DNA from 2 places in the Kribbella sp. NPDC051620 genome. Region 2 is predicted to be linked to the other one. Evidence: predicted binding sites of a transcription regulator. Region 2 holds the regulator's gene; the other holds the start of a gene.
What was found. Region 2 encodes HrcA, which represses chaperone genes, less so after heat shock. Its sites were predicted from a motif close to TTGGCACTCGNNNNNNNCGAGTGCCAA; they were not measured.
Positions count from the first base shown of each region.

Region 1: the regulator HrcA is predicted to act here: its motif matches at 8,042-8,068, upstream of ACIA12_RS39545 (FmdB family zinc ribbon protein).

Region 1 is NZ_JBITDB010000011.1:92,400-106,516, reverse strand. Features, by position in the region: gene ACIA12_RS39585 (GNAT family N-acetyltransferase) at 88-699, opposite strand; gene ACIA12_RS39580 (molybdenum cofactor biosynthesis protein B) at 699-1,187, opposite strand; gene moaC (cyclic pyranopterin monophosphate synthase MoaC) at 1,184-1,666, opposite strand; gene glp (gephyrin-like molybdotransferase Glp) at 1,663-2,889, opposite strand; gene ACIA12_RS39565 (GNAT family N-acetyltransferase) at 2,886-3,365, opposite strand; gene ACIA12_RS39560 (UTP--glucose-1-phosphate uridylyltransferase) at 3,358-4,746, opposite strand; gene ACIA12_RS39555 (5-formyltetrahydrofolate cyclo-ligase) at 4,817-5,374, shown strand; gene ACIA12_RS39550 (penicillin acylase family protein) at 5,371-7,917, opposite strand; gene ACIA12_RS39545 (FmdB family zinc ribbon protein) at 8,088-8,438, shown strand; gene ACIA12_RS39540 (SAF domain-containing protein) at 8,495-9,109, shown strand; gene mscL (large conductance mechanosensitive channel protein MscL) at 9,230-9,652, shown strand; gene ACIA12_RS39530 (GNAT family N-acetyltransferase) at 9,675-10,157, opposite strand; gene ACIA12_RS39525 (alpha/beta fold hydrolase) at 10,163-10,777, opposite strand; gene ACIA12_RS39520 (hypothetical protein) at 10,790-10,927, opposite strand; gene ACIA12_RS39515 (hypothetical protein) at 11,042-11,650, shown strand; gene ACIA12_RS39510 (SigE family RNA polymerase sigma factor) at 11,845-12,339, shown strand; gene ACIA12_RS39505 (META domain-containing protein) at 12,336-12,956, shown strand; gene ACIA12_RS39500 (hypothetical protein) at 13,100-14,117, shown strand, end outside.
Region 2 is NZ_JBITDB010000003.1:78,515-92,631, reverse strand. Features, by position in the region: gene ACIA12_RS13495 (DUF3376 domain-containing protein) at 1-1,012, shown strand, start outside; gene ACIA12_RS13490 (DUF3097 domain-containing protein) at 987-1,811, opposite strand; gene ACIA12_RS13485 (fatty acyl-AMP ligase) at 1,804-3,384, opposite strand; gene ACIA12_RS13480 (acyltransferase domain-containing protein) at 3,381-5,024, opposite strand; gene ACIA12_RS13475 (NCS1 family nucleobase:cation symporter-1) at 5,069-6,619, opposite strand; gene ACIA12_RS13470 (MBL fold metallo-hydrolase) at 6,728-7,516, opposite strand; gene ACIA12_RS13465 (EF-Tu/IF-2/RF-3 family GTPase) at 7,540-7,863, opposite strand; gene ACIA12_RS13460 (ThuA domain-containing protein) at 7,968-8,633, shown strand; gene ACIA12_RS13455 (Gfo/Idh/MocA family protein) at 8,618-9,721, shown strand; gene hrcA (heat-inducible transcriptional repressor HrcA) at 9,832-10,851, shown strand; gene dnaJ (molecular chaperone DnaJ) at 10,895-12,037, shown strand; gene ACIA12_RS13440 (16S rRNA (uracil(1498)-N(3))-methyltransferase) at 12,060-12,776, shown strand; gene ACIA12_RS13435 (SAM-dependent methyltransferase) at 12,783-13,418, shown strand; gene ACIA12_RS13430 (Gmad2 immunoglobulin-like domain-containing protein) at 13,406-14,117, opposite strand, start outside.

The sequences.
Region 1 (14,117 bases), on a different contig from region 2:
AAGACCCCGGGCGGGTCAGGTCCGGTACGTGAGCCGGTGTGTCGCAAGAAGACTCGTGTGACTGGTGTGAATAGGCACGCAGCGTGATCAGGGCAACCGTGCTACCAGGCCGGGCCCGACTTCCTCGGCGTTCAGGGCGAAGATGCGATGGTCGCGCCACTCGCCGTCGATGTGCAGGAAGCGCGGCCGGTCTCCTTCGTAGCGGAAGCCGAGCTTCTCCACCACGCGCAGACTCGCCTTGTTCTCTGGGCGGATCGCGACTTCCAGCCGGTGCAGGCCGAGCGTGAACCAGCAGTGGTCGGCAGCAAGCGCCACTGCCACCGGTACGATCCCCCGCCCGGCGTACTGCTCGTCTACCCAGTAGCCGAGGTTCGCCCAACGCGCGGAGCCGTAGGTGATCCCCGAGACCGTCAACTGACCCACCAGAGGCCTCTTGGCCTTGGGACCGGCTGCACCGGCGTAGGTGATGACGAAGGGCAGCATGCGTCCGTACCGAGCCTGGCGGTTCCAGTCGCGAGCCATGGCCCGGAAGGTGCGGGCACCGTCGTCCGCACCGGGCGGCTGGGTCGCATCCCACGGGCGGAGCCAGGTGATGTTCCGCTGGCGGGCAGCACTCCACTCGGGGCCATCGGTGGCCTTGAGGGGTCTGAGACCGACCTGCCCGTGCTGGAGTTCCACGGGCCAGTGCACCACGGCCATTAGTCCTGGTCCGTCCGAACGTGGTCTCCGCCGCGTACCTGGTCAACCGCATGCCGCAGTAGCGGCTCCAGCACGATCAAGCCGTCCTTGACCCCACCACGCGAACCCGGAAGGTTCACGATGACCGTCTTGCCGGCTAACCCCGCCAGCCCCCGGGACAGCGCAGCAGTGGGCACGCCCTGCGCTATGCCATAGGCACGGATGGCCTCGGCGATACCGGGGATCTCTGTCTCCAGTACTGCGCGCGTCCGCTCGGGCGTCTCGTCCGTAGGCGAGATACCCGTACCACCAGTGGTCAGCACGACGTCGTACTCCGCGTCGACCGCCTTCACCAACGCCTGACCAACAGGAGCACCATCCGGCACCACCTGCGGGCCGTCGACGGTGAAGCCCCAGGCAGCCAGCCGTTCTGCGATCAGCGGCCCAGTGGTGTCCTCGTAGACACCAGCAGCAGCTCGGTTGGAGATGCTGATGACCAGAGCCCTCACGGCCGCTCCCAGTGCCCGGTCTTGCCGCCTTCTTTCAGCTCCACCCGCACGTCGGTCAGCACAGCCGCCGGATCGAGTGCCTTCACCATGTCGATCACCGTCAGCCCGGCGACCGCGACGGCGGTCAGGGCCTCCATCTCCACCCCGGTCCGGTCGGTGGTCTTGACGGTGGCAACGATCAGTACTGCGTCGTCCGCCACCTCCAGCTCGACCTTCGCCCCGGTGATGGCGATCGGGTGGCACAGCGGCACCAGGTCGGGCGTGCGCTTGGCACCCATGATCCCGGCGATCCGGGCAACCGCCAGCGCATCGCCCTTCGGTACTCCCTCGCCACGTAACGCAGCGACCACCTCGGCCGACACATAGACCTTGCCAGAGGCAACCGCTCGCCGCGCGCCCGCGGACTTGTCGGAGACGTCGACCATCCGGGCGGCACCGCTGGCGTCCACATGGGTCAGCCCCCCGGCAGCTTCGGTCATCCGGTCTCCTCATCCAGCAGCCAGAGCTCAGCCTGCTCGCCGGCCCGGACGGAGGTGACGTCCTCGGGCACCACGATCAGCGCGTTCGACCGGCTCAACCCACCGAGCAGGTGTGAGCCATGGCCGCCGACTGTACTGGCCATCCAGCCCTGATCGCCGGAGGTGGCCGCTGCCCGGACGAACTGCCGCCGCCCAGCCGGGGACGAGAACCCGTCCAGTACCACGCCCTGCACCGTCTGGCGGCGGTACGGCATCGCCCCCATCAGCTTGCGCAGCGCGGGCCGTACGAACACCTCGAACGACACGTACGCCGACACCGGGTTGCCGGGCAGCGTGAAGATCGGTACCTCGTCGTCACCCATCACGCCGAAGCCCTGCGGCTTACCCGGCTGCATGGCGACCTCAGGGAAGTCGATGGTGCCGAGCTTGGTCAGCACCTCCTTGACCACGTCGTACACGCCCTTGCTGACGCCACCGGAGGTGATCACCAGGTCGGCACGGACCAGCTGGTCCGACAGGGTGTCCATGATCTTCTTCGGGTCGTCATCGACGATGCCTACCCGGTAGACGACCGCCCCGGCCTGCCGGGCCGCCGCAGCGAGCGTGTAGCTGTTGGAGTCGTAGATCTGCCCGTCTCCCAACCGCGTACCCGGCTCGCGGAGCTCTGCGCCAGTAGAGACGACTACTACTCGCGGACGCGGCCGCACGGTCACCCGGGCACGTCCAACAGCCGCTAGTACTGCGATCTGCCGCGGGCCCAGCACGGTATCCCGGTCCATGACCTTGTCGCCCGCCTGGAGGTCCTCACCGGCATGGCGTACAGAGGCACCTAGTGATGGCTGCTGCGCGATGTGGACCCGTGCAGCTCCCCCATCGGTCCACTCGACCGGTACGACGCTGTCGGCCCCACGGGGCATCGGCGCGCCGGTCATGATCCGCACGCAGGTCCCCGGGGTCACCACGATCGGCTGAGTCCGCCCAGCGGCAATCTCACCGACAACGGGCAGCAGGATCGGGTTCTCCTGGGAAGCACCGGCCAGATCGGCCGCCTGTACCGCGTACCCGTCCATGGCGGAGTTGTCGAAGCCAGGGAGACTCACCGGCGAGACAACGTCCTCACACAGCACCAGCCCGAGCGCCTCCATCAACGGCTGCTCGAACGGCGGCAGCGGCCTCACCCTGCCGAGTACTGCTTCCAAATGCTCGTCAACACTACGTCTCACGCCCAAGACTCTAGTCGCTCGGGATGGGCGCCCCAGACCATGCGTACGTCCGGCACGTGCTCCTCGTTGTCCGCGCCGTCGGTACGCCGTACCTCCGTGAAGCCGTGCCGCCGGTAGAACTCCTGTGCCCGGGTGTTGCTCTGGAACGTCCACAGGGCGAGTCCACCGGGGCGCAGGTCCTTGGCCAGGTCGACCAGCGTCGAGCCGACTCCCTGACCGGCTGCCTCCGGGTCGACGTACAGCTGGTCGAGGTCGTCGCCGTCCAGCGTCAGTACGGCGACGATCCGGCCGTCGTCGATCGCTACCCAGGTCTGCCCGTCCGGTAGCAGCACCTCGGCGAACCAGCCGCGCACCTGTTCCTCAGAGTGGATCGCCGGTGGCAACTGCGAGTCCTGCGCATGCCTGGACCGCCACCAAACCGCTGCGGCCTCGTCCGTGTCGTACGGCTCCAGCGGCCGGATCCAGACATCATCCACGGAGCTCGGTCCCGTCGGGGATCTCCCGGCGCTCACCGGCCGGCGCCTCCACCTCGACCTCGCCGACCACCACCACATCCTTGCCGAAGGCAACGTCACCGCGTACCTCGAGCCGATCGGCCCGGACCAGCGACGGCGGTCCGCCCGCGAACCGCTGGTCGAAGTCGGCGAGGATCTTGAAGTAGTCCGGGTCCAGGTCGACGTACGGCTCGTCGCCCTCGTGCGTGGTGGTCAGATCACCGGCGTCGTCGAGGTCGTACACGTCGGAGCGCAGTACCAGCAGGTCGTTGGTGGTCTTGACCGGCTTGAACCGGCTCCGGTCGACGACCACGGCCTGCGAGCCCTCGAAGGTCTCGATCGCGGTGCCCATGGCGGTCTCCAACTGGATCACCTTTGGCGAGGAGGAGTCGGCAGGGTCGACGGTCTTGCGGTTGACGATGATCGGCAGCCCGAGCACACCGTCGTGCCCGTCCATCAGCTCGGCGAGCCTGTCGAGGTCGATCCACAGGTTGTTCGTGTTGAACGTCTTGTGCCGGGTGACGTCCTGGAAGTACTTCGTGTCGTCGGGGTGCACCTGGGCGCTGTCGCGCAGGATCAGCCGGCCGTCGGACTTGCGGACGGCGACGTGGCCGCCCTTCCGGTCGGACCTGGTCCGACGGCAGACCTCCATCCCGAACGGGACGTCGTGCTCGGCCATCCAGGCGGCGATCCGGCCGTCGGGGGTGGCGCCGAGGTTGTCCGCATTGGAGATGAAAGCGTGCCGGAAACCCTTCTCCCGCAGGGCATCGAGCGTGCCGGACGCGACCAGTGCGGTGTAGATGTCGCCGTGGCCGGGCGGGCACCAGGCCAGCTCGGGGTCGTCCGGCCACTCGGCCGGCTTGAGGTCGTCGGCGAGGAGCTTGGGCTCCATGTTCTGCTGGAAGTCGAGCGGTACGCCGGCCACCGGCAGGTCGGAGTACTCGCCGAGGATCGCGAGCGACTCCTCCTTGGTCCGGAAGGAGTTCATCAGGACCAGCGGCAGCGGCACGTCGTACGCCTTGCGGGTGGCCAGGATCTGCCGGGCGATGATGTCGAGGAAGCTCAGTCCGTCCTTGACCGGCAGCGCGGACTTGGGTCCGGTGACACCCATCGACGTACCGAGGCCGCCGTTGAGCTTGATCACCACGGTCTCGGCGAGGGCGGCCCGCATCGACTCCTGATCGGGATCGAGGTGCTCCAGATGCGGCAGATCGCCCACCGGATCGATGTCGCCCTCGCGGATCGTGCCCTGCTGGCCCGACTCGAGCAACCGGTAGTAGTGCGAGAAGACCTTGATCGCGACCTCGGCGGCCCCGGCCGCCCGCATCTTGTCCTGTGCCTGCTGAAGACCTGCCTCACTCATGACCCAACACTAGGGTAGCCACCGCCACCGCGACGTTAGCTGCGTCACCATGCGTCTCTAGGATCACTCTGTGTTCTCCTCCAAGGCCGCTTTGCGTGCCCGGCTGTTGGCCGCCCGGCAGGTTTCCGCGAGTTTGTCCGGACCTGGGCTGCTCGCGGTCGCGCGCGAACAGGCTGAGGTGGTGGCCGCGCGAACGATCGCGGTCTACGTCTCGATGGTCAACGAGCCCCAAACAGGCCCGCTGATCGACTGGCTGCTCGCCTCCGGGCGCGAGGTTCTGCTGCCGGTCCTGTACGCCGACAACGACCTCGGCTGGGGTGTCGCCCCGGGCGCGGCCGACTTGGTCCCTGGGCGGCTCGGCCTGTCAGAGCCGCCCGTGGACCTCGGCGCCGACGCGATCGCCTCCGCCGAACTGGTGATCTGCCCCGCGCTCGCGGTCGACCGTCACGGCGTACGGCTCGGCCGTGGCGGCGGTTCCTACGACCGGGCTCTGGCGCGCGTCTCCCCCGGTACGCCGACCTGGGCCGTGGTCCACGACTCCGAGATCCTCGACGAGCTCCCGGCCGACCCGCATGACCAACCGGTCAGGGCAGCACTCACCCCGACCCGGCTGGTCCAGCTCGGTTAGTTCTCCTTCTCCGGCTTGGTGAAGGTCAGCGTGTGCTTGCGGGCCGCCTCGATCGCGCCGCGGGTGTAGGCCCACGGCAGCGTCTCGCCGCGCACCCAGAGGTCGGTCTGGTCGGTGTAGTTCGACGAGAAGGCGTGCCCGGAGACGCCGGTCAGGTTGATCCAGCGCGACTTGTCGAAGTCGGACAGGTCGACCACCATCCGCATCGACGGCGTCGAGGTCACCTTGTAGCCCTCGGCCGCGTCCCACGACGTCGCGTCGACGATCGACGATCCGCCGCCGAGCTCGTACGGGCCGCGGTTGAACAGCTTGTCCACCACGCCGACGCCGGACTTGCCCAGCGTCTGGTTGGTCAGCGTCAGCTTGTGCAGCCGGCCCCACTGCCAGTTCGAGGGCTCGCGGGCCATCTTGGTGGTGATCTCGGCCCGCGCGTTGACCAGCGCCTCGCGCAGGATGTCGTCGCGGCTCTCCCGCTGGGTGGTGTCGAGGTTGTCCCACCAGGTGCTGTTCGGCTGGGTGAGCAGGTTGCGCATCACCTCGAACCAGCGTGACCCACCGTCCGGCCAGGCGCTTTCCGGCAGTTGGTCATGGAACGTGAGTTGAAGCAGGTTGCGCCAGACGACGTTGAAGTACGCCGCCGGCGCGGAGTCGGCCGGCTGGGTGAAGTCCCAGCTCCGCAGCGTGTCCTGACCTTGCCGGTCGAAGTCGTCGTTGATCTGGACATGCAGCAGGTACGGCATCAGCTGCTCGGCGTTGCGGTTCTTCGTGTCGAGCTGGATCGAAGCCATCGCGTTCGCGTCGAGCTTGCCGGCCGCGCGGACCCGCTCGAGGATCTGTTGCGACCGGTAGCCGTAGTCCCAGTCGTCGGTCAGATGGTACGGATACGTCTCCGGCACGACAGCCTGGTTCGCCGTCACGATCACGCCGTCGTCAGGGTCCTCCTCGGTCGGCATCGCATCGAACGGGATGTAGCCCTTCCAGTGGTACCGAGAGTCCCAGCCCGGCACCGGCCAGTCGCCGAAGCCCGCGTTGCGGACCGGGACCCGGCCGGGCGCCTGGTAGCCGATGTGGCCCTCACGGTCGGCGTACACGAGGTTCTGGGACGGGACCTCGAAGATCGAGGCGGCGGCGCGGAACTGGGTCCAGTTCTGGGCCCGGTTGATCGCGAACAACGCGTCGGCGGTCCGGCCCGGGGTCAGCGCGGTCCACTGGAGGGCGACGCCGTAGGCCTCGGGGCTCTTCAGCTTCTTCGCCGCGAGCTCACCGGTCTCCCGCTCGTCGTCGCCGACGTCGGAGATGATCGGGCCGTGCCGGGACTCCCGGACGACGATCGTCTCCTCCTTGTCCTGGCCGGCGACCTTGAACTTCTCCTCACGCCTGGACAGCCCGGTGCGCTTGTTGTCGTACATCACCGCGTTCGGCCCGGCGAACTTCTCCAGGTACAGGTCCATCACGTCGGGGTCGAGGTTGGTGAAACCCCAGGAGATCGAGTTGTTGTGGCCGATCACCACGCCGGGCAGGCCGGAGAAGCTGAAGCCGGACACGTCGTACGGACACTTGGTGCCGAGGTTGTTGCAGTGCAGGCCGACCTGGGTCCAGATCCCGGGCATCGTCGCGCCGAGGTGCGGGTCGTTGGCCAGCAGCGGCTTGCCGGTGGTCGTGTGCTCACCGGAGACGACCCAGGAGTTCGAGCCGATCCCGTCGCCGCGGCCGATCAGGTCCGGCAGGCCCTTGGCCACCTTGTCGATGGTGTCGAGCGACTTGAGCAGATCCTTGGTCAGCATGCCGCGCTGGGGCGGTGGGGCCGACGCGGTGGTGAACGTGCCGCCCTTGGTCACCGCGGCCGTCGCGATGATCGGCTCGTTGCGCTCGTACGGGTAGTCCGGGTAGAGGCTGGCGATGTTGGCGACCGGGTACTTCGCGGCGAGTTTGGTGCGGGTGATCTCGTCGTCCATGTTGCCGCCGAGGTCCCACGCCATCGCCTTCAGCCAGGCCAGCGAGTCGGCCGCCGTCCACGGCTCGGGGTGATAGTCGGGGGCGCCCGGGTCCTTCAGCGACAGTACGGCGTACTCGAGGCTGAGGGCCGAGCCCTGGTGGGTGTTCAGGTAGGCGTTGACGCCGCGGGCGTAGTCGTCCAGGTACTGCCGGGTGGTCGGCGTGAGCAGGGCCAGCTCTTTCTCCGCGACCCGTCGCCAGCCGAGCGTGCGGACGAACTTGTCCGTCTCCAGCGCGTCCTTGCCGAACAGCTCGGCCAGCCGGCCCGAGGTCACATGGCGGCGGAAGTCCATCTCGAAGAACCGGTCCTGGGCGTGCACGTACCCCTGGGCGGCGAACAGATCACCCGGTTTGTCGGCGTAGATCTGCGGGATGCCGTTGCCGTCGCGGACCACCTCCACGTCCGCGTCGAGTCCGGTCAGCTCCACCGTCCCGTCGTAGCCGGGGAAGGAGTGGCGGACGACGAAGACGCCGGTGCCGGCCACCACCAGGAGCAAGGTGGCGAACACGATTCCGGACAGGATGATGACACGCAGCAGGCGACGCACGGACCAAACTTAGAGAATCCGGCCCCGCACCCCAAATGCCGCTCCCCGAAACCTGTGGACGAAGAGCGGTCCAGACCGGTGATCGTGGACGGAAGTTGGAATACTTCGGGCCCGTGACGCATTATTAGCAGTCGAGTAGTAGGAGTGCCAGCGGCCTGAAGGGGAATCACGTGCCGACGTACCAGTACCAGTGCACCGAGTGTGGTAACTCGCTCGAGGTCCGCCAGAGCTTCACCGACGACGCCCTGACGGTCTGCCCCGAGTGCCAGGGGACCCTGCGCAAGGTGTTCAACGCGGTGGGTGTCGTGTTCAAGGGCTCTGGCTTCTACCGCAACGACAGCCGCTCGTCGGGGACCAGCACGCTGCCGGCCAAGAGTGAGGCGTCCTCCTCCTCGTCGGAGTCGTCGTCCAACGGGTCGAAGTCGTCGTCGGACTCGTCGAAGAGTTCCTCGTCGACCGGGTCGTCCAGTTCGTCGGGCTCGTCCGGCTCGTCTTCGAGCAGCAACACCAGCGCTGCCTGAACTTTCCCCTGTGGACAACGGGAGAACGGCGCTCCTGGGCTCGTACCTTCCCTGGCATGAGCCGACTTCTTCTTCGTGACCTGCTGAAAGCCGTTCGCCGGCACCGCCGCCTACTGGCCGGGGTGTCCGCGGCGGCAGCCGTGTACTGCGGCATGGCCGCCCTTTCTCCGCCACCACCGCCGACGGTGGCCGTCCTCGCCGCCGCCAGAGACCTGGCCGGTGGCTCGCCGCCGACGGCGCGCGACCTTCGGACCGTGCGGCTGCCTGCCTCCGTCGTGCCCGCCGGCGCCCTCCAGCCGGGCAGTGACGTCGCCCGGCGCGTCCTCGCGGGGCCGGTGCGCTCCGGCGAGCCACTCACCGACGTGCGCTTCGTCACTCCCGCGTCACTCCCCGCCGGGCAACTCGCCTATCCGGTCCGCATCGACGACGCCGACCTCACCACCCTGCTCCAGGTCGGCGACCGAATAGATCTGTACGCCGCGACGAGCACACCCGTCGACACCGCGACTCCCTTGGCCGGCGCTGTGCGCGTGATCGCCTTGCCCGCCTCAGCCTCCGGAGCCTCGGGCGCGCTGGTTGTGATCGCCGCCGGGCGGGAGGTGATCGGCCGGATCGCCCAGGCGACGGCGAACACCAGGATCAGCTTCGCGCTGACACCGGACACCAGCTGATCACTTATCGGACACAGACGATGGCGATCCGTGGCGATGCGGCGCGCTCCCTCGCCATCCAGCGGGCGGGGTCCTACGTTTTGCGGGTACCCAGCCGAGGGTCCACCAGGACCCCGCATCGTGGAGGCACTGCAAATGATCGAGGGCTTCAAGAAATTCCTTATGCGAGGCAACGTCCTCGACCTGGCCATCGCGTTCGTGATCGGCACCGCCTTCGCCACCGTGGTGAAGACCGTGGTCGACAACCTCGTGAATCCGTTGATAGCGGCGATCGGGGGTTCGAACGTCAACGGCCTGGCCGTCCAGCTCAACGACAGCAACCCCAAAACAGTCATCGACTTCGGCGCGATCATCAACGCCGCCGTCGTCTTCTTCCTGACCGCCGTGGTCGTCTACTTCGTGCTCGTCGTCCCGATGAAGAAGATCCAGGACCGCCGCGCAGCCAAGGCCGGCACCCCTGAGGAGGAGCCCGAGACGCTCACCATGGACCAGGAGCTGCTGGTCGAGATCCGCGACGCCCTCCGAGCCCGCCCACTGTCCTGACCCAGCTGACCGGCCCAGGTGGTCAGCTGGTGGTCGGGTATTGGAGCCAGGTGTAGTCGATGGGTTGGGGTTTGTTCCATTCGGCGGCTAGGTCGTCGGGGACGGGTTCGAAGCCGGCTCGGAGGTAGGCGCGGATCGCTTGGGTGTTGTCGGGGCGCACGCGGAGGAAGATCTCGGTGTGCCCCGCGGACCGGGCCGGTTCGAGAAGGGCCCGGACGAAGTCGGTGCCGATGCCTTTGCCGCGCAGCCTCGGGTCGACGATGAGACGAGCCAGCTCGACTTCGTCCTCGTCGTCGTCCAGCCAGAGTTCGCCGTACGCGACCGGGGTCTCGCCGTCGAAGTACAGGTAGGCCTCGATGTCGTCGGCGATCGCCCGCCAACTGGTCAGGATGCCGGCCGGGAACGGGTACTCCTCGCGCCCGGTCAGCAACGCCACCTCCTGCGCCGTCGTCGCCCAGCCCGCCACGAGCGTCGTGTACTCGCTCTCGAACGACCGCAGTTCCATCAGGACTACCTCCTCGTGAAAGCAGCCAGCGTCTCGGCCAGTTCTTCCTTGTGGGGCGGAAAGTCTGGGGTGGGTGGTTCCGGGCAGCCGGGAAGTTCGCGACTGCCGGGGATCAGGCTCAGCAAGGCATCGACCGTCTTGCGTTGATGAGATGGATTCTCCGGCATCGAAGGGAGGACGGCCACTGGAATACCCAGTACCGCAAGGTCTTCATCTCGCACTCCCCGCAAGGTGCCCGCAACCAGCAACTCGTCAGCGACGGCTGCCGGTGCACCCCTGGAGGTGAGGCCTGCGCGAGTTCGTTCGTCGACCACCGGGTCGCCGCCGGTCGCCGGCCAGGCCAGGACGAGTCGTTCGATCAACTCCGGGTACTCGATCGCCAGCAGGGCAGCCACCGAGCAGCCGTTGGAGGCGCCGACGACCACAACCGGTTCCTGGGGAAGGTGCTTACGCAGTACGGCGACTTCTTCGGTCCAGCTGCCAGGCTGCTGGACGCGATCAGGCGCGAGGAGGGTGACACCACGTACCTCGAGCGCATCGATGATGCCCGAAGTACGCCAGAAGCGTTCCGCGTTCATCGGTTCCCACAGGCCGCCGTGGACCAGAAGAGCCGTGCTCATCGGGGCAGCCGGTCAGTGGTGCGGCGGGACCTCGCGCAGGATCCGCTCGTCGTCGTCGCTGCCGGGGTCGTTCTCCCCCCAGGCGCGAGGATCGTCGTCGCGGGTCTGTTCGGGCAGCAGCGGCTCGTCGTCTTCGTACGGGCTCGTCATGGGCTCATTTTACCCCGTGACCAGATAGACGCAGTGCCGTGACAGTTCTGGCACGACCAGTGAGATCCTCCTCGACCATGATGGGTTTCCTTGCCCAACCGGAAGGACCGAGTCGTGAGTGCATCAAGGACACGGGGCTTCATCGGGGCGACGCTCGTCGTGACAGTGCTCGGATTTACCGCCGCCTGCGGTAACGAGGACTCCAGCGGCGCCGGCGCCCAGCCCAGCCAACCACCGACCACCCCCAGCACCCCGCCGACACTGCCCACCGCCACCCCGAGCGGAACACCGAGCATGGACTGCCCGGAGACCATCACCGCCGTCCGGGACGCCGTCGGCAAGGCTGTCTGGGGCAAGGGGACCGCCAAGTCCCTGTTCCAGCCGGTCAGCGTCACGATCTGCCAGTACGACGCGCAGGCGACCGGCCAGGACTACGCGACCGTCACCACCAAGCGGACCGCGGCCCAGGCCGCCGACCTCTTCGCCCTGGTGAACAGCGCGAAGCCGGTACCCAAGAAACCGGCCATGTGCACCAAGGAACTGGGGCCGACCTACGTGCTGCGGTTCACCGACAACGACCGCGGCGTGCTCTCGTACACCGCGGAGGCGTTCGGTTGCCGGCAGCTCGTGGCGACCTCGTTCGAAGGACAAGGCAAGCCCGGCGAGCTCGCGTCGCCGCGGCAGGTCTCCCCCGAGCTGATCAAGGCGCTCGGCCTGCGCTGACCCTGCCCCGGACGTGCCCCCCGAAGCCGTCCGGGCCGGGTCACCCCGCCCGCCTTGTGGGTACCACCCGCAAGGCGGGCGGCTGGGCCGCTGCCACGGTGAGATCGAACTGTGTGTGAATCTCTGCAGCACCCTGGGTAGCACACTGCGTCTAATAGGTGTGAGGTGTTGTACGCCCAGCTGGGGAGTTGCGAGTGGAGTTCGAGGAGTACGCGTCCGCGCGCGGGCAGGAACTGGTGCGCCTCGGTTTCACCGTCTCCGGCGACTACCAGCGGGCCGAGGATCTGGCCCAGATCGCGCTGATGCAGGCGTTCCGGTCCTGGCGCAAGGTGCAGCGGGCCGACGACCCGCACCACTACGTGCGCCGGATCCTGATCAATTCCTATCTGTCGATGACGCGTCGCCGGTCCTTCACCGAAGCCCCGGCGGCCGACCTCGACACCGATCGCACGGTGCCGGATCCGGCCACGGACATCGTGAACTCCGACGACCTCTGGCGAGCCCTCGCCACGCTGTCGGCCCGGGAAAGGGTCGTCCTGGTGCTGCGCTACTACCAGGACCTGGACGACCGGACGATCGCCGACCTGCTCGGCATCAAACCGTCCTCGGTGCGCGCGACCGCGAGCAGAGCCCTCGCCGCGCTCCGCAGGACGAGGCAGTCCCACCGTGTTGATGAGAGGTTGTCGTGAGCAAGACAGAGCCGGAAACAGTGTCAGATCTGGAGGACGGTCTGCGCGCCACCTTCGAGCGCGCGGCCGCCTCGGTGCCACCGTCGGCCGACCTGGTCGGCCGGGCCACCCTCGGCGCGCAGCAGGCGCAGCGGCGTACCTGGCTGATCTCGGGTGCCGCCGCGGCCGCGGTGGCCCTGGTCGCCGCAGTCAGCTTCAGCCTGGCCGGCCCGTCTCAGTCGACCCCACAACCGGCGGGGAGCAACCCGGCAGCGGCCGGGTCGAATGCTCAGGCTCCTGCAGCCACGGCCCAGACAGTGATTGGCACCTGGCGACCAGTGCATCTCAGTGGTTTCACCACCCTCAAGGCTGCCCGGCCGGACGCCCCGACCATCACCTTCAAGGCCGACGGGACCTGGGTCGGCTCCGACGGCTGCAACGGGATCAACGGCACCTACTCGATCGGCCAGCGCGGCGAGTTCAGCAGCAAGTCGGGCAGTCAACGAATGGTGGGCTGCGACAACGTCCCGCACACCGCCGTCCTGGCGTCCGCGAAACGGATCGCCGGCGACCAGACCGGCTTGACCTTCTACGCCGGCGACGGGCGAGAAGTTGCGAGATACGCTCGCGCACGGTAGTCAAATTTGCTTGCGGACGGTGATCGGCTATTGACTATGAGCAGTCCCTGACCGGACGATTCACGGAGGCCGTCCACCGATTGGGGAGCTCAGTGCGACTCTCAGCTACCGTTCCGCTGCTCGCTCTTAGCTCAGTGTCACTGGTGACCGCGTCACTTTCGGCCCTGCCGTCGACGGCCGCGCCGGGCGCACCGACGACTGTGACGCAGGCCACGGTCTGCAACCACGCCGACCCGACGACGACATCCTCGAACGCCACCAGGCTGTCCCAGCCTGTCTCGGCGCAGGACCCGCGACCGCTCGGCCAGGCGATCGCCGAGGGCGTGACCAGCGCCGTCCGGTCGATCGAGCCGCTCGATGCGACCGGCCGGCCGACGTCGGGTCTTCCGTACGGGCTGAGCCAGGGCATCGTCGGCGTACTGGGGTCGCCCGAGACCGGCTACAAGGTGGTCGTGGACGACTCGGTGGTCGACCAGAAGAAGTACCAGGCCGCCGTCTCCAAGAACGTTCCGGCCGCGGGGCAGAAGATGCTCGGCCTCGAGCGCAGCTGCCGTTCCGCCCGCTCGATCGCGGACGCCTGGAACCGGATCAGCGCGCGTTCGTGGGCCGACGCGGCCAAGACGACGTACAGCGCGGACCTGGACCCGGCGACCGAGGACGTCGTCGTCGAGTACGACAAGGCCTCGACCTCGGCTGCTTCGGCCGCGGCGCTGCAGTCGCTGGACGGCGTACGGGCATCGGCCGGTGGTCTGCAGCGGACGTCGCGGATGAGCGACACCCCGACCGGCGGCCACTGGGGCGGCGCGATGATCAAGTCGGCGCTCAAGCTGTGTACCGCGGGCTTCTCGGTCGTCAAGCGGTCGAACGGCCAGCGCGGCTCGGTGACGGCCGGCCACTGCGGCGGCGTCGGCACCGTCTGGAACTCCGGTACCAACTACTACGGCACCACCTCGGTGCGGACGAACTACCCCGACTACGACCAGTCGCTGCTGACCGGCAGCTCGTACGGCCCCAAGATCTGGACCGACGGCCCCGGCGACTCCGTGGACACCCGGACGGTCAAGGCCGCCGGCGACCCGGCCCTCGGCTCCTTCATCTGCCAGTCCGGCTACAAGAGCCTCTCGATGTGCCGGCTCACGGTGAAGTCGCTGAGCGCGAAGT
Region 2 (14,117 bases):
GGCAGTCGCGGTCGCGCTGAACGACATCTTCGAGACGCTGCAGGTGCAGCGGGCGCTGGGCGACGAGTTCGCGGCGCTGATCTCCGTCGTCGGTGCCGAGGTGGTGGAGACGGCGCTCGAGGTGGAGATCGTCTCGCGGTGCACGTCGGCGCGGACGCCGCAGCAGCGCAGCGCGCCGTTCAAGTTCTTGCGGCTGGGGCCGGACATCCCGCTCACCCTGCTCGACTCGGTGACCGCGGGGTCGATCGCGAACGACCTCAAGGAACGGATCCTGTACGGGACGCAGGTGAGCCATTTCGGTGCCTTCGGGGCGGCGGACTGGCGGCGCTGGGACTGGCTGATGGGCCGGCTGCACTGCGTCGCCCATCTCGGCGCGATGCTCGGTGCTGAGCCGGACTGGATCCGCGAAACCCAGCGGCTGGTGCTGGAGGCCGAGGAGTGGAAGCTGGACGACGTCGCTGAGCGGGTCCAGCGGCTGGCGCACGACTTCCCGGTCGATGCGGGGTTGGGTGCGCTCACGACGATGCGGAACGAGCTCAATACGAGTCGGGAGGGCATCGAGACGACCAGGGGACTGGCCGACCGGATGGTCGAGGTGTCGGGCGGGCTGGGGCCGGCGGTCGGGCACTGGGTCAAGTCGATGGCGGGACGGAAGTACAAGCCGGATACCTGGGCGCTGCAGGTCGCTCGGTGGTTCACGGAGCCGGCCCGGTTCAGTCTCTGGCATCGGCTGGTCAAAAATCCGGACCTGACACCGGCGCGACGGCCGTTGATCTTCCAGCGGTGGCTGCCTGCGGCCTTGCTGGGGGCTGCGGTCGTGTTGCTCGTTGCGGCGGGCGTGGTCGATCTCGCTGCGGTGCGGGTTGTCGCGGGGGTGCTGGCGGGCGTGTTGCTGACCCTTGCGGTGGCGTTCTTCGTGGGGTCGCTGCTCATCCGGCGGTTGCGGCGGCGGATCCGGGGCTGGATCGAGGAACGGGTGCCGGCGATCAGTCCTGCGTCACGAAATCGATGAGCTCCTCGACCCGGCCGAGCAGCTCCGGCTCGAGATCGGCGTAGCTGCGGACCTTGGACAGGATGTGCTTCCAGGCGGCGGCGACGTCGGCCTGGTCGGTGGCCGGCCAGCCGAAGGTCTCCAGCACGCCCTTCTTCCACTCCTGACCGCGCGGGATCTTCGGCCAGGCGGCGATGCCGACCGACGACGGCTTGATCGCTTCCCAGATGTCGATATACGGGTGGCCGACGACCAGGACGTCCCGGTTGTTGATCTCGGCGGCGATCCTCGACTCCTTCGAGCCCTCGACCAGGTGGTCGACCAGGACGCCCAGGCGCCGGCCGGGACCGGGACGGAACCGGCTGACGATGGCCGGCAGGTCGTCGATGCCTTCCATGTACTCGACGACGACGCTCTCGATCCGCAGGTCGTCACCCCAGACCCGCTCGACCAGCTCGGCGTCGTGCCGGCCCTCGACGTAGATCCGGCTCGCCCGCGCGACCTTGGCCCGCACGTTCGAGACGGCGACGGATCCCGAGGCGGTGTGCGTCTTCTTGGCCGGGGCGGCCTTCTTGGGCGCGATCAGGTTGACCGGCTTGCCGTCCACCCAGAACCCGGGGCCGAGCGGGTACGTCTTGATCTTTCCGTGCCGGTCCTCGAGATCGACCACGCCGTGCTCCCATCGCACCACGGCCCCGACGTACCCGGAACTGGGTTCCTCGACCACCAGCCCCTTCTCGATCACCAGATCGACGGTCCGCCCGTTCTTGGGCTTCCGCCAATCCCCAGCCAGCACGTCCCGCCCATACCGATCAGCCACCGTCCAAACCTAACTGGTTCAGGTACCAGGCGCGGGTTGGGTGGCGGGCGAGTTTGCCGCTGGAGGTTTTGTGGATGGTGCCTCGCTGGGTGAGGACGACGTCGTGGACGCGGAGGTCGTGGTGGCGTTTGACGGCGGCGCGGATGGAGTCGGTGGGGTCGTCGGGGGTGATGTGTTCGACGACGACGATCAGGTGCTCGGAGTCTGGGGAGGGGATGGAGAAGGCGACCACCCGGCCGGGTTTCAGGGCTGGGTGGGTTTTGTGGATGGTGGCTTCGAGGTCTTGGGGGTGGTGGTTGCGGCCGTCGATGATGATCAGGTCCTTGAGGCGGCCGGTGAGGTAGAGCTCACCGGCGTACAGGGTGCCGAGATCGCCGGTACGGAGCCAGGGGCCGGTGCCATCGGTGAGGGTGGCGTTGAAGGTTTGTTCGGTACGGGCGGGGTCGGACCAGTAGCCGCGGGCGACGTTCGGGCCGGCGATGCAGATCTCACCGATCTGGCCCGGGGGGAGTGGGTTGCCGTCTGGGTCGGCGATCACGACTGTTTGGCCGCGGGGTGGGCCGCAGGAGACCAGCTCGGTGCTGCCGAAGGTTGCGATGGTGGGCTCGGCGTCGATGGGGGCGCTGGCGACGAAAACGACGGCTTCGGCCAGACCGTACGCCGGGACGTGAGAGGTCGGGTTGAAGCCGTGATCGCGGAAGGCATCGGTGAAGGCCGTGAGGGTTGCCGGTCGGATCGGTTCGGCGCCGTTGAGGAACGCCTTGTAGCGGGTCAGGTCGAGGTTGGACTTGTCCGTGATCCGCTGGACGCAGTGGTCGTAGGCGAAATTGGGTGCCGCGGTGTAGACGTCCAGGGCCTCGTCGGCGAGCTGGAACCAGCGGGCCGGCCGCATCAGGAACGCCACCGGATCGGTGAACGCCGACCGGTCACCGTGCAGGATCGGTACGCCGAACGCGAGCATCAACCCCATGTCGTGGAACAACGGCAACCAGCTCACCGTCATCGACCGCCCCGGCCGGAACGCGAACGCCTCGATCAGCTGGCCGATGTTGGCGACCAGGTTGGCATGCGACACCATCACCCCAGCCGGCGACCCGGTCGACCCCGACGTGTACTGGAGATACGCGATCTCGTCCCCATCGATCGCCTCCAGTTCCCACTCAATTGATCCGAGCTGGTCGGTGGCAATCACCGGCAGACCGAGCCCGTTGCAGGCCTCCAAGGCGCCCGTGGTGGTGAGCGCACATACCGGAGAACAATCGGCAAGCACACCATCCAGCCGCGCGCGGTGCCCCGGGAGATCCGGCGGGAACAACGGGACCGCGATGGTTCGCGCGTAAAAGGACCCGAGCACAGCTACGAGGTAGTCGAGTCCCTGCGGCAAGAGGACCGCGACCCGATCGCCCGGCTGCGCAGTTTTGCGGATGGTCGCGGCGACGGCGCGGGCACGGCCGTCGACCTCAGCCCACGTCAGCGTGGTCCGTGAGTCGGCGCGATAGTCGACGTACGTGTAGGCAGGCTGGTCAGGCTTCTCCCTGGCCCACCGCGCGACCAGGTCGACGATCGTGGTCATGACCCCGGCCAGGGAGCGACCGGTACGTCGGTGACGCGACCCGGCGGCGGGGTGATCGGCAGGCCGAGCACCTCGAGCATCGCGAGCTGGGTGTGGAAGGCGAGCGCGTCGGCCGTCAACTCGATGTACCGCTGATGTCCGTCGTCGGCGGCGCGGTCGAGCAGAGCGTCGATTGAGGTGCTCGGCTTCGTTGTGGCGATCCAGTACTCCGCGCCGAACGGCGTCGCGTCGGTCGAGGTCGAGGAGTAGAACGGCAGCCGGACCTCCGCCGGAGCGAGATCGGCAAGCATCGGACCGAGCTGATCCGGCGTCCGGGCCAGCGCGGCGATCACCCGGGCGCCCTCGGTCGCGGTCAACGCACCCGCAACCACCGCGGCTGCAACCTCCCCACACCCCTCCGCCACGATCGCCGCCGGCACCACCCCGTACTCCCGCCAAACCAACGCCAACCCCACCTGCACCGCAAACCCAACCGGCAACTCATCACCCACCGCCACAACGTCCGTCCGCACTGCCTCCCGCAACGAGACACCAGCAGCCCAAACCATCAACGCATCAAGCTCAACCAGCACCCCCAAAAACCCAGGCACGCTCTCAGCCAGCTCCCTCAATCCAGTAGGTGAGGAACTCTGGCTGGGAAATACCCAAACCGGCTGGGGTGGGGTGGGTAGTGCTTCGGCGGCGAAGTTGGTGGGGTGGGGGGTGGCTTGGGCCAGGGATGTTAGGGCGGCGGTTAGGTCGGCTGGGTGGCGGCCGGTGATGGCGGCTCGGAGGGGGCCGCGGGGGAGGCGGCGGGCGAGGGTATGGGCTAGGTCGGCGGTGCTGGTGGCGGGGTTGGTTCGCAGGTAGGTGGCGAGTTGTCCGGCGTGGGTGCGGATTGCGTCGAGGGAGGTGTCCGACAACAGCAGCCGGGTGGGGCCGGTTGATGGGGTGCGGGCAGCGGGATGTGTTCGGCGTACTACGGCTTCGGGGCAGGAGATGGCTGCGCCGACCGGGAAGGGGAGGAGGTCGGGGGTGAGGCCGCGGTCGGCGGTCAGTACCGCCTCGAAGAAGTCGCCGGAAGGTTCGCCCTGGGGGTCGGTGCATAGGGCAAGTACCTGGTCGTGGTCGCGTTCGGCGTCGGCGAGGCGTTTGAGGACGACGACCTGGCAGGCCGGGCCGTCCAAAACTGCCACCGCGAACTCGACGACACCGGTGCGCAGATCGGACATCGCCGTGGACAGTGAGGCGCCGTCGAGGTCGCGCGGCGGCATCCCGGCGTGTTCGAGGGCCTCCCAGATGACTTCACGCAGCGTCTGCCCGCTCGCGGTCGACTTGAGCGACCGCCGGGCGAGCCCGATGACTGCGAGCTCGGAGCCGGACAGCGCGTCTGGCGAGCTGATCGGAACGCCGTCGGGTGCGGCCGGGCTCAGCAGGCCGCGGATCAGTTGGTTGATGGTCGGGTAGCGCCAGACGGACGACGGCTCCAGGCGGCGGCCGAGGACTTCCTCGAGCTCACCCGTGACAGCGACGGCATCCCGGGAGGCGACGCCGTACTGCTCGAGCAGCCGGTCGGCGTCGACGTCCGCGGGCGGCAACTCGCAGGCGCGGGCGACCCGGTCCACCAGGAAACGTCTGAGGTCGAGCTCGCTGATAGCCATCTCGCGAACGAAGATAGGTCATCGCTCGCGAGCCGGCGGTGACCTCAGTAGCTTTCGACGGCGTGGGTCGGGGCGGCGCTCCGGATCGGGGAGACGATTGTGAGCAGGAGGTAGACGAGGAATCCCGCCACCAGACCGACGACCCAGGAGTAGTCGTAGAGGGGTTGGAGGAACGGGATCAGGCCGTCGGCAGGGAACGGGCCGGCACCGGGGTTGGAGTAGGCGCCGCCGACGGCGAGGAGGGAGCCGACGAGGGTGGCGACGACAGCTCGCCAGTTCCAGCCGGCGGCGTACCAGTAGCGGCCGTTGGGGAGGTACAGGTCGGCGAGGAAGAGGTTGGTGCGGTCGACGAACCAGTAGCCCGCGATCAGCACGCCCGCCACCGACGCGAGCAGGCCGCCGTAGAACGACAGCCAGACGAAGATGTAGATCGACGGGTCCGAGATCAGCCGCCAGGGCTGGATCACGATGCCGATCACGCCGGTCAGCAGGCCGGCGGTGCGGAAGTTCAGCCAGCGCGGCAGGGCGTTGGCGAAGTCGTACGACGGGCTGACCACGTTCGCCGCCACGTTGCACGACATCGTCGCCAGGATCGCCATGATCAGGCCGATCGTGACCACCACCGGGTTCTCGAAGCGGCGGGTCAGCTCGACCGGGTCCCAGATCGCCGAGCCGTAGACGATCACCGTGCCGGAGGTGGTGATGATCGAGACCAGCGCGATGAACGACATCGTCGTCGGCAGCCCGATGATCTGCCCGATCACCTGCTGGCGCTGGCCTTTGCCGAACCGGGTGAAGTCGGGCATGTTCAGCGACAGCGTCGCCCAGAACGCGATCATCCCCATCAGCGACGGCGCGAAGATCTTCCAGAAGTCGGCGTCCCAGCCGAGCTTCGACGGCTGCGACAGGATCGGCCCGAAGCCGCCGGCCTTGACCAGCACCGTGATCATCAGCGCCAGGAAGGCCAGCGTGACCAGCGGCGCGGCCCAGTTCTCGAACCGCCGCAGCGCCTCGATGCCACGCCAGATCAGCACCATCTGCAGCACCCAGAAGAAGAAAAAGCTGAGCCACATGGTCCACGGGTGACCACCGATCGCGCCGGCATCGGACCAGCCCGAGCCGGCCAGCTCGCCGACGATCACGTAGATCGCCTGGCCGCCGATCCAGGTCTGGATGCCGAACCAGCCGCACGCGACGAACGCCCGCAGCAGCGCCGGGAAGTTCGCCCCGCGGACCCCGTAGAAGGCTCGCGCGAAGACCGGGAACGGGATACCGTACTTCGTACCCGCGTGGCTGTTCAGCAGCAACGGCACCAGCACGATCAGGTTTCCCAGCGTGATCGTCAGGAACGCCTGCAGCCAGTTCATCCCGAGCGCGACCAGCCCCGCCGCGAGCAGATAGCTGGGGATGTTGTGCGCCATCCCCATCCACAGCGCCGCGTAGTTGTACGTCGTCCAGTGGCGCTCCGGCAATCGGGTGGGAGCCAGCTCGGCATTCCCGTACCGGCTGTCGGCGACAACGGCCGGGTCGGCCAGTTCCACCCGCCCGTCCGGGTGGGTGATCTGTTCAGGAAAAGCCGGGGCCGCATGCGCCATCGTCGCCACCTCGTCCGCAGTCGTGTTTCGCACCAACGTGCGGGATGACGGACGTCCTGTCAACGCATAACAGCACAGCGTCACCGTCGTCGCCGACGGTGGCCGGGCTCACTCGTCCTTTGCTAGTCCGAGCAACGGCAGGGTCGGGCGGCGGGGAGCGCCCAGCGCGGCGTAGCCGCGGCGTACTGCCTGCTCGAGGTGGGCTTGCGGCCACGGCCAGTCGTCGGTGTGGGCGAGCGCGTCCTCGAGCGAGGTGCCGTTGTGATGCAGGCCGGAGATCGTGTTCGCGACCGTGCCGATGTCGCCGTTCTGGTCGCGGACGAACTCTGCGTCGACGACCGCACCGTGCCCCGGTACCACCTTGGCGGTCGCGGACAGCAGCCCGATCAGCCGGTCGACCGTGTCGGCCCACTCCAGCGGGTACGAGTCCTCCCCGTACGACGGGGGCGCGGACTCCTCGATCAGGTCGCCGGCGAAGAACACGTCGACATCCGGTACGACGACCACCACGTCGCCGTCGGTGTGGCCATTGCCCAGGTGCAGCACCTCGACCCGCCGGTCGCCGAGCTCGATCACCTTTGCCACGGCGAAGGTGTTGTCGATGGCAACGGTCTCGGCGACCGCTGCGGCGGTGTTCTCCTGCGCGTAGCTGGTCGCGTCCTTGAAGGCGGGATTGCCGAAGACGTGGTCGAAGTGCGCGTGCGTGTTGACCACCCAGCGGATCGGCGCGTCGGTGACCTCGCGGATGTGGGCGAGCAACTCCTCGCCCTCGGCGGGAGTGCCGCGGGTGTCGATCACCAGCGCGCCCTCGCTGCCGACGACCAGCCCGATGTTCACGTCGTACTTCTCGTACCGCCGGACCCAGGTCCGGTCGCCCAACTCAACCCACGCGCTCATGCCGACGACCCTAACCGCAGCGGTCAGCGGGAGATGACGTCGCCTGCCAGTACCTGACTCCTGTCGATGCCTTCGAGCAGCAGGCCGACGTTCTCGCCCGCGCCGGCCGTCTTGAGCTTCTTGCGGAACGCCTCGACGCCGGTGACGCGCGTCGTCGCGACCTGCTGCCCGGCGCGCATGATCAGCACTTGGTCGCCTTCGGAGATCGTGCCGGTGGTGATCCGGCCGGTCACCACCGTGCCGCGGCCGGTGATCGAGAAGACGTCCTCCACCGGCAGCACGAAACTTTCGCTGTCCCGCGGCCGCGGCGCGTCCGGCAGCTCCCGCTTCCAGAACTTCCATCCCATGCCGCGACCTTAGGCCATATCCAGCCGCCGGAATGGGGGTTGAAGGCCCCCGGCCAGCAGCCTAAGGTCGCAGAGCTGAACCGATTCATCCGATCTCTACACCGATGAAGCAATCGAAGGGCGGCGGCGTGACGACACGACGGGCACTGGTGGTCCGGGGTGGCTGGGAAGGGCATGTCCCGGTCGAGGCGACCGAGCTGTTCATCCCCTTCCTGAAGGAGAACGACTTCGAGGTGACGGTCTCGGACACCACCGAGAGCTACCTCGACCTGGCCGGTGTCGACCTGGTGCTGCAGTGCATCACCATGAGCGAGATCACCGCCGAGCAGGTCTCGGGCCTGGAGACGGCGGTCCGCGCCGGCACCGGCCTGGCCGGCTGGCACGGCGGCATCATCGACTCGTTCCGCAGCAACACCGACTACAGCTTCATGACCGGCGGCCAGTTCGTCTCGCACCCCGGCGGCGCGGTCGACCACCGGATCGAGATCGTCTCCGACCACCCGATCGTCGAGGGGCTGACGCACTTCGACCTGCGCACCGAGCAGTACTACGTGCACGCCGACCCGACCAACAACGTGCTGGCCACCACCACCTTCCGGGCGCACCCGGACTTCCCGTGGATCGACGGCGCGACGATGCCGGCCGTCTGGACCCGCACCTGGGGCGAGGGCAAGGTCTTCGTCGCCACGCCCGGCCACACCGTCGCCGACCTCGACACGCCAGAGGTCCGCACCATCATCGAGAGGGGCCTGCTGTGGGCGAGCAAGTGACCAACGTCGGCATCGTCGGCACCGGTGTCATCAGCGGTACCTACCTCGAGCACCTCGCCAAGCTCCCCGGCGTCAAGGTGGTCGCCGTGGCCGACCTGGACATCTCCCGGGCGCAGGCGATCGCCGATCAAAACCCGGGCGTCCGGGCCCTGACGTCCGACGACTTGTTCGCCGACCCCGAGGTCGACATCGTCCTCAACCTGACCATCCCGGCCGCCCACGCACCGGTCCACCAGGCTGCGCTGCAGGCGGGCAAGCACGTGTACGGCGAGAAGCCGCTGGCCGTCGACCGTGCCGAGGCAGAGCCGTTGCTCAAGCTCGCGGCTGCCAACAAGCTTCGCATCGGCTGCGCCCCAGACACAGTGCTCGGCACCGGCACGCAGACTGCCCGCGTGGCGCTCGACCGTGGCGACATCGGCGTACCGACCGCAGCGACGGCGTCGTTCGTCACGCCTGGGCATGAGCTGTGGCACCCGGCGCCGGAGTTCTACTACCAACCAGGTGGCGGCCCGCTGCTCGACATGGGTCCGTACTACATCACCAGCCTCGTCACTCTGCTTGGACCGGTGAAGCGGGTCACTGGTCGGGCCGGGCGCTCCCAGGAGCAGCGGAAGGTGCACAGCGGGCCGCGGGCCGGGGAGACGTTCCCTGTCGGAGTACCGACGCATGTGACCGGCGTACTGGAGCACGAGTCGGGTGCGCTCACCACTGTGCTGATGAGCTTCGACGTGTGGGCCGCACGGCTGCCGCGGATCGAGATCTACGGCACGGAGGGCAGCCTGTCCGTCCCGGACCCGAACAACTTCGACGGCACGGTGGAGATCGCGACTGCCACCAACCGTGACTGGACGCAACTCCCGGTAGCCGGTGGGTACGCCGGTGCCGGCCGCGGCGTCGGAGTGGCCGACATGGCTCGCGCACTGCGCAACAACGAGCCGCACCGGGCGGATGGCGCGCTGGCCTACCACGTGCTCGACGTCATGGAGTCGCTGCTCGAATCTGCCGCTCAGGACCAGTCGGTGGACGTGGCGAGTACGGTCCAGCGGCCTGCCGCCGTACCTTTGGGAGCGTCGCCGGAAAGCAGCTGAGATCCGTCCCACGCCGCTACTTGTGGGTAGGTGTCGTGCGGGCTCGGTAGACTGGCACTCGAAACTCGGGAGTGCCAACCCGAGGGGCCGACGTGAGAGGGGTGGTGCGCGTGCTGGACGAACGCAAACTGGACGTTCTCCGAGCCATCGTCGAGGACTACGTGGCCACCCACGAGCCGGTCGGCTCGAAGACCCTGGTCGACCGGCACAACCTCGGCGTCTCCCCGGCCACGGTCCGCAACGACATGGCCGCGCTGGAGGAGGAGGGGTACATCACCCAGCCGCACACCAGCGCCGGCCGGATCCCGACCGACGCCGGGTACCGGCTGTTCGTCGACAAGCTGAGCACCGTCAAGACGCTGTCGCCGGCCGAGAAGAAGGCGATCTCGTCCTTCCTGGTCGGCGCGGTCGACCTGGACGACGTGGTCCGGCGTACCGTCCGGCTGCTCGCCCAGATCACCCGTCAGGTCGCGATCGTGCAGTACCCGACGCTGAGCCGGTCGAGCGTGCGGCACGTCGAGGTGGTCACGATGACGCCGCGGCGGCTGCTGCTGGTGCTGATCACCAGCACCGGCCGGGTCGAGCAGCGGATCGTGGAGACCCAGGACGACGTCGACGAGCAACTGATCGCCGACCTGCGCTCCCGGCTGAACTCCGCGCTGACCGGCCAGCGGCTGACCGACGCGGCGACCTCGCTGGCCAGCGTCACCGAGACCTTCCCACCGGCCGACCGGTCGCTGGTGGCCGCCATCGTCACGAGTCTGCTGGAGGCCTTCACGGTCGAGGGCGAGCAGCGGATCGCGGTCGGCGGCGCGGCCAACCTGACCCGCTACGGCGACGACTTCGAGCGCAACGTGAAGCCGGTGCTGGAGGCGCTCGAGGAGCACGTGATCCTGCTCAAGCTGCTCGGCGAGGCGACCAACCCGCAGACGCTGACGGTCCGGATCGGCCACGAGAACCCGTACGAAGGACTTGCCACCACCTCGGTCGTCGCCACCGGCTACGGCTCCAAGTCGGAGGCGCTGGCCACTCTCGGCATCGTCGGCCCGACCCACATGGACTATCCGAGCACGATGGGCGCGGTCCGCGCCGTCGCGCGCTACGTCAGCCAGATCCTGGCCGACTCGTGAACCACCGAACGCACCGAACACTGCCTACCAAGTGGTCTGGAGTATGAGCACCGATTACTACGCCGTCCTCGGCGTCAGCCGCGACGCGAGCCAGGACGAGATCAAGAAGGCCTACCGCAAACTGGCCCGCCAGTACCACCCGGACGTGAACGACTCCGAGGACGCGCACCACAAGTTCCAGGAGATCGGCCGCGCGTTCCAGGTGCTGAGCGACCCGCAGAAGAAGCAGGTCCACGATCTCGGCGGTGACCCGTTCGCGAGCGGGCCCGGCGCGGGTGCGGGCGCCGGCTTCGGCCAGGCGTTCACCTTCACCGACATCATGGACGCCTTCTTCGGCCAGACCGGCGGGGCGACCCGTGGGCCGCGGCCACGCACCCGGCGCGGCCAGGACGCCCTGATCCCGCTGCGGATCGACCTCGCCGAGGCGGCCTTCGGGACGACTCGTGAGCTGAAGGTCGACACCGCGGTACTCTGCCCGACCTGCTCCGGATCCGGCGCGGCCGCCGGCTCGGAGCCGGTCACCTGCGAGATCTGCCACGGCCGGGGCGAGGTCACCCACACCCAGCGCTCGTTCCTCGGCGAGGTCCGGACGATGCGTCCGTGCCCGAACTGCCGCGGCTTCGGCACCACCATCCCGAACCCGTGCGTCGAGTGCGCCGGCGACGGGCGGGTGCGCTCCCGGCGTACCGTCACCGTCAAGATCCCCGGTGGCGTCGACAGCGGCACCCGGGTCCAACTGACCGGCCAGGGCGAGGTCGGCCCGGGCGGCGGCCCGGCCGGCGACCTGTACGTCGAGATCGAGGTCGAGCCGCACGAGATCTTCACCCGCAGCGGGGACGACCTGCACTGCACGGTGACGCTGCCGATGACGGCGGCCGCGCTCGGTACGACGATCGACCTGCCGACGCTCGAGGGCGAGACGACCCCGCTGGAGATCCGCGCGGGAACGCAGTCGGGGACGGCGATGACGCTGACCGCTCGCGGTGTACCGCGGTTGCGGCACGCGGGGCGTGGCGACCTGATCGTGCAGGTGATCGTCGAGACGCCGACCAAGCTCGACGACGCGCAGAAGGACCTGCTGCGGCAGATCGCCGAGGCGCGTGGCGAGGAGCGCCCGCAGGGTCATGTCCAGGCGGCGCACAAGGGTGTCTTCGGGCGCCTGCGCGACGCCTTCGGTGCGCATTGAAAACGACTTAGGCTGCCGGGCGATGGGACTCGCGGTCTTCTACCTGCCTGATCTCGACGGCCCCGAGCTGGTACTTGACGGGGCCGAAGGTCGTCATGCGGCCGTCGTACGCCGGATCGCCCCGGGCGAGCGAATCCGGCTGACCGACGGCCGGGGCTCGTTCGCCGAGGGTGCGGTCGTGGCTGCCTCCAAGAGCGGCCTGACCGTGGCAGTCGACCACCGTGGTGAGGTCGACTTGGCGAGCCCGCGGCTGGTCGTAGTACAGGCTCTGCCGAAGGGGGAGCGGGCCGAGCTGGCTGTCGAGATGCTCACCGAGGTGGGCGTCGACCTGATCGTCCCGTGGAACGCGGACCGCAGCCAGTTCCGCGCCAACCCCGAACGCGTGGCCAAGACCGAGAGCAAGTGGAGGGCCTGGGCCTTCGAGTCCAGCAAACAGTCCCGCCGCTCCTGGTTCTGCGAGGTGGCTCCCATCGCCTCCACCTCCGAGGTCTCCGAACTCCTCGCCGACGCCGCCCTGGCGGTGGTCCTGCACGAAGAAGCCACCACCCCGATGGCCTCGCTGAAGTTGCCGGACAGCGGCGACATCGTCATCGTCGTCGGCCCCGAAGGCGGCATCACCCCAGCCGAACTGGAAGCCTTCGCCGCCACCCCGGTCCGCCTCGGCCCCACAGTCCTCCGTACTTCGACCGCCGGCGTGGCCGCCGCCTCCGCCCTGCTCGCCCACTCCCGCTGGAGTTGACCCCCGATGGACTGGCTGGAATGGCACCAGGACTACGACGACCCATCATCTGACCTGAGCGGCCGGCTCCGCTCGGTCCAGCGCGCGATCCGGACCCACCTGGACGCACATCCCGAGGGCCCCATCCGGGTGATCAGCGCCTGCGCCGGCCAGGGTCGCGACCTGATCGAAGTACTGGCCACCCACCCGGCCCGCGACCGCGCCACCGCACGCTTGGTAGAGCTAGACCCCCGCCTGGCCGAGACAGCCCGCGCAGCAGCTGCTGCTAACGGGCTCACCGGCATCGAGGTCGTAGAGGCCGACGCCGGAGCAAGCGCGACCTACGCGGGCGCAGTACCGGCCGATCTGGTCCTCTTCTGCGGCGTCTTCGGCAACATCACTCCCGCCGACACCCAGGCCACCGTCCGCGCGCTCCCCGCCTTCTGCACCCCCGGCGCCACCGTCATCTGGACCCGCGGCCGCCACGATCCCGACATCCGCCAGGACATCCGCGGCTGGTTCACCGACTCCGGCTTCGAGGAGCTGTCCTTCGACGCCCCCGACGACGTCGTCTGGTCCGTGGGCGCCAACCGCTACGTGGGCTCCGGCGCACCGGCCGTCGCGCCGGAACGCCTCTTCACCTTCACGTCCTACTTCACGTAGACGGTCTTGGAGTCCAGGTCGGTGATGCGGCCGTCCTCCGGAGAGAGCAGGTAGACCTCGATCAGCCATTCGCCGGGGCCGAGCTTGGGGGTGAAGGCGTACGGGGAGAACTTCTGGCCCTCGGCGGCCATCGTGTAGTTCTTCACGACCGCCTTGGTCTTCAGGTTGGTGGCCTTCCAGTCCACCTGGGCCTCGAATGCCGACGCGATGCCGGTGACCTTGAAGAACTGCTTGACCGTCTGGTTGTTCTCCGGGGTCTCGATCCAGACCATTGCCTGGACGTCGGCCTTCTGGGCCTTGTTCAGCGGTTGGTTCGCGTCGATGACGCCGAAGATGGCCCTGGGGATGCGGCCCTGCTCGGTGATCTGGACCGGGACCGTCCGCTGCAGCGCGCCCTGGACGGTGTAGACGAGTTGCTGGGCGGCCATGTCGGCGACGTCCGGCTCCAGGGTGGCCTCAGGCAGTTGCTTGAAGTCGACCAGGATGAGGTCGTCGGTGTAGCGGACCGAGTTGACCGCGGCGCCGTCCCAGGGCGACACGTAGTCGGGGTCGCCAGAAACCTTCGACATCGTCATCAGCCGGACGGCCTCCTCGGCCGGCCGGCCGTTGATCGACTGCCAGGTCCGGTACAGGCGGTAGTCGGGGCCGTTCTTGTTGCCGACGACCTTGCCGAGCCAGTAGATCGGTACGGCCTTCTGC